DNA from 3 places in the Dysgonomonas sp. GY75 genome. Region 3 is predicted to be linked to each of the others. Evidence: riboswitches for the same ligand, from Rfam matches in the RefSeq annotation. Region 3 holds a riboswitch; each other region holds the start of a gene.

Region 1 (3,283 bases), on a different contig from region 3:
AATATCGGGATCAAGAGCCATAACCACTTCGTTGTCAAACTCGCCTTCGATACCGATTTTTCTTGTTTTCCCGGTTTTCAATTGTTCGTTTAGCTGAGGATTGAACAGGAAACGGGTGCTGGTTATCCCTGCTATTTTGTCTACAGCATCTAATTTGATAAAATTGGAAATTTGCAGGGTGGTCATACATACCACACTTCTTACGGGGACTTCTATAATCTGGTACCCGGCAGGTATTCCCGTTTTATCTTCTCCTCGTTTCAACAATGCATATTGATATTTGGTGTCGCTTTCGCCGGAAGGATCGTGTATATCTACCAGTTTGTAATTTCCATGTTCGGATACGGTAAAGCCTTTTGCATATTTGATATTTAATGTATCGTGCGAGCCTGAAATATTGTTGCTATCTTTTTTATTCGAGTTGCATGCTATGAAGCAGCCAAAAGCAAGCAGGATTATTGAACGGGCAAGAAATTTCATATTTGTTTATTTGCGGATTATTATTAGTGAAAAGTAAGGGAATTTCCGGCTTACAATGACTTGCTTGTCTTGTGTATAGAATTCTTTCTCAGCTATTCCCACATTTTCAAAATAGTGGAAAGTGGCGTCCTGAATATTTTCTAATGCTTCCATTATAACCTCTTCACATTGCGAAGCTTTCATCAGTACAATGGCTTTACCTTTCTCCAGTTTTTCTTTCAGGTTGTTTAATGTTATGATACCCGGAATAACTTCGAGTTCTTCCTCTTGTTTCACAATGTGAATGTTGGCCAGAGTGCCACAGGCTATAAACGCAGGCACGCCCGCGATGCGGCTGACAGGTATATTCTCCTGTGTAAGATATTCGCTTATGTAATAGATGGTAGAGTAGAATCCGGCATCGCCTTCGGCTGTAACAGCTATTTTATGTCCGGATTTATACCTGTCCGATATTTCTTTCGCCACAGCCTTGTAGCTCTCAATGGCCAGAGAACGGTCTTTGTTCATAGGCACATTGAATGTGTTCAGTTTTGATTCATCGAAGCCCAATTGCAATAGGACATCTTTTGCCCGTGAGGAGCTTTTTCCTTGGGGAAGGGCGGTTGACGGACAAAATATCAAATCTGCTTCTTGCAGTGTTTTCAAACCTTTCAAGGTTATCAGTTCCGGGTCTCCGGGACCGAGAGATACGAATGTAACGGAATCAAACATCTATACAATCCATTTTATTGGAGTTAAAAATCAGATGCCTTTAGTATAGGACTATAATAGACGAACAGGTACGTGTGTTGTCTGTAAATAGTATTTAAGCCTAAACCGCGAGCTTTCAACTAATAATGTTCCGGCAGGTTTTCTGACTTACTCCATCTTTGAACGGCCTTCCCAATCTTCAGTTAACAGTGAGCAGTTAACAGTTAACAAAAATTATTAACTGATAGCTGATGACTGATGACTGTCAATCAGTGGTTTGAGTATTGTCCAAAAACTTTTTTCAGAAACATTGTTAACTGATGACTGTTAACTGTTCTCTGAATAGAGCTTACAGCAGCGGGTCTGTTCAGGATTTGCACCTGATTCCCTTTTAATCACTCATCCGGCAATGCGGATTTGTAACACCAAAACTTAGTGCAAAGATATGGAATTAAATTTATAAAGATTTATATAATGTATATGAAATAACTTTATCTATGTGTATAGCCGATAGCCTTTAGCTGTTAGCTTATAGCTCTTTGAATTGAAAATCGGCGGAGCCAAATTTTGATTAGGAGATTAGCAGATTTGTAAATTAGCATATTAGCAAATGAGTGATAAGTGTTACATGTGTTACATGTGTTACCTTTTAACAAGTAATGAGTTTTAAGTAATAAGTTGAAAGTTATATGAGACACGAGATACAGGTTGCTAACTGATGACTGTTCACTGACGAGATGCTTTGTTCTGCTCCGTATGACAAGCTAATTATTAATTTTTCATTCTTAATTATTAATTGTTTTCTGTGTCACCTTTGTTACTTTTTTATTCAGTGTTCTTCTGTCCATGCCTAGTGATATTCAGTGTAACAAAAAAGGGTTGTGAAGAAAACGGACAAATAAAAAAGAAGAAAATAGTGTCAGGTTTGTCAGGTTTTAACTCCCTGGCTTCCTTACGGGGCTGGTTGTAAAGCCTTATATAAATGACTCATTGAAACAGACTTTAGCCGATAAGTATTTGGTCAAAGCCTGCTAAAATAATCAACTCTTTCCTCAACTTAAAAGTGGAGGAAGCTTAAGACTGAAACCTGAAGATAAGAAATATACCAAAAAGCTGACAGGTGAGAAAATGAGAAAAACTGTCAGGTTTGTCAGGTTTTAGATTTGATAATGTTGTCTGAAGCCGATTTTAATAAGATAGCATGTCCATCGATTAAAATATAGTTAATTTTATAATCCTTATTGTGTTTATTTGGTAATATCGTTTAATATAGATATTTTTATGCTGTATTTGTTAATTAACTTTTTATGGCTAAACTTATTATTAATTCCTATGCCGATTTTGAGCAGTATGTAGGAAAAGAACTGGGGACTTCTGATTGGCTGAAAATATCTCAAGACCGCATCAACAAATTTGCAGAAGCTACGCTTGATTATCAATGGATTCATGTGGATGAAGAAAGAGCGAAGGTTGAGAGTCCTTTCAAAAGTACAATTGCACATGGTTATCTCATGGTGTCTATCTTGCCCTATCTTTGGGATCAGATAATAGAGGTAAACAATATAAAGATGCTGATAAATTACGGTATCGAAAAGTTGAAATTTAATCAGGCAGTAATTGTCGATAGTGAAGTACGTTTACGGGTTACCCTGGCATCGCTTGTTAACCTGAGAGGTATAGCCAAAGCCGAATTGAAGGTTGTCCTGGAAATAAAAGACTGCCCGAAGAATGCATTGGAAGAAACCGTAATATTTCTATATCACTTCAATAGTTAAGAGAAATATTGCAGATACTATAAGAGAGGGATACTTTAATGATTTAGAGTATCCCTTTTTATCTGTTAGAGAAGATAGAGTGATAGGCTGTTTATCCGGTATTATATCACCGAATTGTAATTGATGCAGGCCTTTACTATTGCTTTCCATTGTATACGATTTATCGGCACATCTTTTGGGTGATATTTCTGATTGTATCCGGAAAGCCTTATAAAGTCATCACCTATATCAGATTTGTCTAAATTTTTAATGGTGAGAAATTCTTCTCCATCGATGGTGAGATATATGATATACATTTCACCCCAATAAATGTCGTTGGTGTGATTTGCTGTTTTATA
Region 2 (3,283 bases), on a different contig from region 3:
CGGCAAATTTTGTTGCGGACATGCCTTTGTCCTTTGGCCAAACATTTTCCATTTTGTTCGCTTTATAAAATTAATCTGCGGGAGAATAAATAATTCCGTCGATACCTTAAATAGAGATTTCTGTTATGCATACATAACTAAAACAATGCAACTTTGACTGTTACACAAAACCGGCTCTATCCGAACATGAATTTTCACTTCTCCGACTTGCCTCTAATCCTCGAAAGACAAAATCATACTATTACTGGCAGGTCTTCTGACTTACTCTTGCTCCGTGCAGCCTTCCCGATAGACAGTTGTCTGTCGACCAGTGGCATTGGGTATCGCCCGGAACAACATCAATGAATGTTAACTGATGACTGTTAACTGTTCACTGAAAAGAGTTTACAGCAGCGGGTCTGTTCAGGACTTGCACCTGATTCCCTTTTCATTACTTATCCGAAGATGCGGACTTGTAACACCAATAATTGGATACAAAGTTGGAATAAAAAATTGAAATAATAATATATTAAGAAAGTATTTTTTCTGTAACTATCGGTAAATCATCCGGAATAAAGATAAATTAATATTATAAATTAAACTATTTAGAAAACTTTTCAACAATATTAAAAATTTATTTATCTGATAATATGAAACTTAAAATTTATTTTGGAAAACTTCAGCATTATTTTAAGATAAATAAATCTCATTTTTGAAAACCATATAAAAAAAATAATCTACCTTTGTTGTCATATACGGTTCTGAAATAAAATCGGATGAAAAGGGAATCAGGTGTAAGTCCTGAACTATCCCCGTAGCTGTAAATTTCAAGAAAAAGTTAGGCTCTCACGCCACTGATCAACAGACAACTGAATATTGGGAAGGCGCCTAGCAGAGAAATGAGTCAGAAGACCTGCCGTGTATACATTCGTAGCTTTCGGGAGAAAAGCGATAGAATAGAATATGCGGTGACTTTACATCATTAATCTCTCTTCGCCTATTTTGGTCTCTATCCCCGTCAGTTACATTGAAACAATGTATCATTAATTAACAATTGACGACGCGAAAGCGTGTCGAATACTTTCTTTTACTTATAACATAATACAACCATGATCCAGACAGTCGTAAAAAGAGACGGGCGCATCGTCGGCTTCAATGAAGAAAAGATAATGGCAGCCATTCGCAAAGCCATGTTACACACCGAACAAGGAGAAGACTCTTCCCTGATAAGACGCATCACGGATTTTATCTCTTGCCAAGGCAACGAGCAAATGACCGTAGAGCAAATTCAGGACATGGTAGAAGTGGAACTGATGAAAAGTCCACGCAAGGAAGCGGCCAAGAAATATATCGCTTACCGCGACCAACGCAATATTGCCCGAAAAGCCAAGACCCGGGACATGTTTCTCGAAATCATAGAGACCAAATCGAATGATATCACACGCGAAAATGCCAATATGAATGCCGATACCCCGGCAGGAATGATGATGAAATTTGCAAGTGAAACAACCAAGCCTTTTGTCGACGACTACTTGCTGCTACCGGAGGTAAAAGAAGCTGTCCGCCGAAATTATTTACATATTCATGACAAGGATTATTATCCGACCAAAAGCCTCACCTGCGTACAACACCCGCTAGATAAGATACTTCAGCATGGATTCAATGCCGGACATGGCGAATCACGCCCGGCTAAACGTATTGAAACTGCAAGCATGCTCGGCTGTATATCTATGGAAACAGCCCAGAATGAAATGCATGGCGGCCAATCCATCCCTGCGTTCGATTTCTACCTGGCACCTTTTGTCAGACGCAGCTTTATTGAAGAGATAAAAGTGCTGGAACAGATAAATGGTCTTGACTATAAACATCTTTATGAGATTTCGATAGAAGATTATCTATCAAAAGACCTGACCGGGTTGCAGAATGACGAAAGAATTATCCAACATGCCATAAACCGCACAGTGAGCCGCGTACATCAGTCGATGGAAGCCTTCATCCATAACATGAACACCATACACTCCCGGGGAGGCAATCAGGTGGTATTCAGTTCTATTAATTATGGAACGGATACTTCTGCCGAAGGAAGATGCATCATGCGGGAACTGTTAATAAGCACAGATGAAGGCGTGGGCAACGGAGTAACAGCCATTTTCCCCATACAGATATGGAAAAAGAAGCGGGGAGTAAGCTATTTACCAACAGACCGGAATTACGATTTATACCAACTGGCATGCAAGGTGAGCGCACATCGTTTCTTCCCTAACTTCCTGAATCTGGACGCGACATTCAACCAGCATGAAGAATGGAAGGAGAGCGATCCCCGCCGTTTTGAGTACGAGGTGGCAACAATGGGTTGCCGTACCCGCGTATTTGAAAACCGTTTTGGAAAGAAAACATCGGTAGGCAGAGGCAACCTTTCTTTCTCTACACTTAATCTGGTGCGCATTGCTTTGGAATGCAGAAACATAGAAAACGAGAAGGAAAGGATCGACTGCTTTTACAGGAAACTGGATCAGATGCTCGATCTGGCCGCTCTCCAATTGCATCGCCGCTTCGAGTTCCAAAAGACAGCCGCTCCCAAACAGTTTCCTTTGTTAATGTCGGTGCTATGGGAAGGTTGCGAGCAGCTGGCAGGCGAGGATACAATAGAGAAAGTTATCAATCAGGGTACACTCGGCATAGGTTTCATCGGGCTTGCCGAGGCTTTGGTCGCCCTTATAGGCAAGCACCATGGAGAAGATGAAAATGCGCAGAAACTAGGTCTGGAAATGATAACATATATGAGAGACCGGGTAAATGAGTATTCCGATAAATATCAGCACAACTATAGTGTACTGGCGACTCCCGCTGAAGGACTTGCCGGACGGTTTACAAGGCGCGACAAAAAAGATTTCGGACTTATTGAAGGAATTACAGACCGGGAATATTATACAAACTCAAACCATGTACCTGTATATTATTCATGCAGCGCACATCAGAAAGCCAAGATCGAAGCTCCTTATCACGATCTTACACGTGGCGGGCATATATTCTATGTCGAAATGGATGGTGACGCAACTCATAATCCCGAAGCCATTATGACTGTCGTAGATATGATGGACAAATACAATATCGGCTATGCTTCGGTGAACCATAACCGGAACCGTTGCCTGAAATGCGGATACGAAAATGCAGCTACACAAATAAATGAGTGTCCTCGTTGCGGAAGCTTGCAAATAGACCGCCTGCAACGCATAACAGGCTATCTGGTGGGTACTACCGATAGATGGAATAGCGCGAAACTTGCTGAACTTAACGACCGCAT
Region 3 (3,283 bases):
ATGGCTTCCGTGGCTCCATTGGTCACACATATATTATCCGTATTAACCTTGTACTTCTCAGCCAACAATTCAACCAGAGAGGATGCGTCGGGTTCGGGATAAGAATGTATAGCACTGATATGAGCGCACAGATGCTCCTGCAAGGTGGATAAATCCTGCCCGCTGCGTATATTGGAACTGAAATTGCTTACAATCTTCTTTCCGTGAGTATATATATCATCGCCGTGTCCGAGTATCATGTCGTAATTAGTTAATTCGTAAATTAGCAGATTAGCAAATAGAGTTAAAAAATAATTTCATCATCAAATTTGCTAATTTTCGAGTTTGCTAATCAACTAATTATCCTATACACCAGCTCCATATCCACATGACTGCGCACATGGTCGGCTAGCTTATTGTATTGTTCTTCTTTAAACGCCTTGAAGTCGAATGGTGTATCCGACAGCTTTCCAATATAAGGAGCTAACAGATAATCAATGACAGCCCCGTTATCAAGAATGCCATGTATATATGTGCCAAAACATTTCTCATTCAGGAAATAGCCGTCAGTACGGCTGTCCTCCAATGTATTTAATGGCGAAAGGCTGGTATCTTCCACGGGAATAGTTGCCCCCATATGTATCTCATATCCTTCGCAAACGGTGTCGGAACCGAGAAAAGAAAACTTCACCTGACGGGTCACCTTTTCCCCTTCCATCTGTGTAGTTACAGGTAGCAAGCCCAATCCGGGCAGACGCTCAATATTGCTTTCCACATGATGAGGGTCACAGACCTCCTGCCCCATTATCTGATAACCACCGCAGATACCTACTACTGTAGCTCCGTTCTTATGGGCTTTCACAATACTTTGCGCTACACCATTACGACGCAGTTCGTACAGGTCATGCAGCGTGCTCTTGCTTCCGGGAATAAGTACAATATCCGCCTTTTCTATTTCATCCGTATTATTGGTATAATACAGATGCACGCGGGGATCACGTTCCAGCACATTGAAATCGGTAAAGTTGGATAGATGACGTAGCAAGACAACAGCCACATTCACCTTGCCATGTGTTGCCTGCAAGTTTTTGGTTTGCAGCATCACTGAATCTTCCTCCTCTATATATATATCTTTATAGTAAGGTACTACCCCGATAACAGGGATGCCACACAGGTCTTCGATCATTTTCACTCCCGATTCGAAAAGCCTGATATCACCCCGGAATTTATTGATAAGAATACCTTTTACATACTTGCGCTCTTCCTCGGTAAGTAACATTATAGAACCATACACCGAAGCGAATACTCCGCCCCTGTCTATGTCCGCTACCAATATTACATTAGCCCCGGCATGTATCGCCATCGGCATATTCACAAGGTCCACAGCCCGCAGATTGATTTCGGAGATACTGCCTGCCCCTTCCATCACAATAGGGTTGTACCGCCGGGCCAGACGGTCGAATGCATCATTTACTTCCTTCCGCAGTTCTTCGCGCCCTTCCACCCTGAAATACTCATAAGCATGCTGGTTTCCCACCGGTTTGCCATTTAACACGACCTGACAGACCTTATCGGTCGTAGGCTTCAGCAACAAAGGGTTCATATCGGTATGGCAGGGAACACCCGCAGCCTCGGCCTGAACGGCTTGTGCACGCCCTATCTCAAGCCCTTCGGGGGTAGCATATGAATTGAGAGCCATATTCTGCGCCTTGAATGGAGCCGGCTGATAACCGTCTTGCAGAAATATGCGACAAAAGGCCGATGTAATAATACTTTTACCTACATCGCTGCCTGTTCCCGCAAACATAATGGGATTGAGCCGTTTCGTCATTATTTTTGATCCTCTGATATTTTAATCCTTATGTATTTTAATATATCCCTGACCCCGGGGATATAAAAACCGAATATTTTGTCCGGCAGGTTTCCTGACTTGCTCTATCTTTGAACGGCCTTCCCATTTTCAGTAAACAGTTATCAGTTAACAGTTAACAGTTTTTTTTGACTGTTTACTGATTACTGTATCACTGATTACTGTGAAACAGTGGTATTTGGTATTGCTCAAAGACTTTTCAGCAACATTGCTAACTGATGACCGTTAACTGTTAACTGAATAGAGACCACAGTAGCGGGTACTGTTCCGGATTCTGACCGGATTCCCTTTTCATGTAAAAGACGAGTGTCTGTTTACATCACCAAAACAGTTACAAAGATAGCTTTTTATTGAGGTTATACAATACGAAAATTGTAACTTTGAAATTCTGTTAATCGAGATATATTATTAGAATGATAGAAATAAAGGTATCGGAGGAAATAAGGAAATCCTGCCCCGCTTTTGCCGGAGCAGCCATTTGTGCCAAAGTAAAGAATACCCCTCATAATGAAGATTTATGGAAACAGATAGACAAGTGTGTCGCTGAATACAAGAAAAATCACCAGATAGAAGATATAAAGAAGAATCCGGCTATCGCCGCTACCCGTGCGACATATAAAAAGCTCGGAAAAGACCCGAACCGTTATCGCCCCTCATCTGAAGCCCTTTGCCGCCGCATCGTCAGGGAATTACCCTTGTACCAGATAGATACATTGGTAGACCTTATTAATCTGGTCTCTATCCGTACAGGTTATTCTATCGGAGGATTCGATGCCGATAAGATAAAAGGCAACACGCTGACATTAGGTGTCGGGATGGCAGATGAGCCCTATGAAGGAATCGGGCGGGGTATGCTGAATATTGAAGGAATCCCCGTATATCGCGATGCTACCGGTGGTGTGGGAACGCCGACAAGTGACAATGAGCGGACAAAGATAGAACCAAGTACAACTAATTTTCTGGCTATCATAAACGGATATAGCGGAAAAGAGGGATTGGACGAAACCGTGAAATATATGCAATCTTTGCTGAAAGATTTTGCAGATTCGGATGGCGGGGAAATTATTTTCTTTTAGTCTTTTTTTTGAAGGGATCGCATAGAACTTTATCTATACATTAATGTTACAATTGAGTGTGCCCCATGGGCATTTACAAGTTACAAGAATAATTAATAATAAAGGATAGAACTTACAGATGAAAATGTATAAAAAAGTGTAAAGTTTGTCAAGTTTTGTGTTCAAGTAAGGGTGAAAAATTTTTCGCCCCTACAAGGAAAAGATAGGAATAAGGAATTTTTGTAAAAAGTGTAAAGTTTGTCAAGTTTTAACAAGTCGTAATTTTTAAATAATAAATCATCAGCTGCTGATTGTTAATCGATAATATAAACCTTTGATATATGAAAATACTAACAGGCGCACAAATAAAGGAAGCTGA

Evidence for each region. Region 3 has a riboswitch for cobalamin ahead of IR083_RS20600 (cobyric acid synthase). Riboswitches for the same ligand answer to the same signal wherever they lie in the genome.
Region 1: another riboswitch for cobalamin. It lies ahead of IR083_RS04635 (precorrin-2 C(20)-methyltransferase); the one in region 3 lies ahead of IR083_RS20600 (cobyric acid synthase).
Region 2: another riboswitch for cobalamin. It lies ahead of IR083_RS16225 (anaerobic ribonucleoside triphosphate reductase); the one in region 3 lies ahead of IR083_RS20600 (cobyric acid synthase).

The regions. Positions count from the first base shown of each region.
Region 1 is NZ_JADCLQ010000009.1:66,491-69,773, reverse strand. It holds gene IR083_RS04640 (ABC transporter substrate-binding protein) at 1-480, opposite strand, end outside; gene IR083_RS04635 (precorrin-2 C(20)-methyltransferase) at 487-1,191, opposite strand; cobalamin riboswitch at 1,306-1,615, opposite strand; gene IR083_RS04630 (MaoC family dehydratase) at 2,478-2,945, shown strand; gene IR083_RS04625 (helix-turn-helix transcriptional regulator) at 3,047-3,283, opposite strand, start outside.
Region 2 is NZ_JADCLQ010000038.1:71,224-74,506, reverse strand. It holds gene IR083_RS16230 (threonine/serine exporter ThrE family protein) at 1-52, opposite strand, end outside; cobalamin riboswitch at 229-480, opposite strand; cobalamin riboswitch at 719-915, shown strand; gene IR083_RS16225 (anaerobic ribonucleoside triphosphate reductase) at 1,089-3,283, shown strand, end outside.
Region 3 is NZ_JADCLQ010000052.1:294,454-297,736, reverse strand. It holds gene IR083_RS20605 (aminotransferase class I/II-fold pyridoxal phosphate-dependent enzyme) at 1-239, opposite strand, end outside; gene IR083_RS20600 (cobyric acid synthase) at 332-1,810, opposite strand; cobalamin riboswitch at 1,877-2,191, opposite strand; gene IR083_RS20595 (B3/4 domain-containing protein) at 2,263-2,925, shown strand; gene IR083_RS20590 (NAD(P)H-hydrate dehydratase) at 3,246-3,283, shown strand, end outside.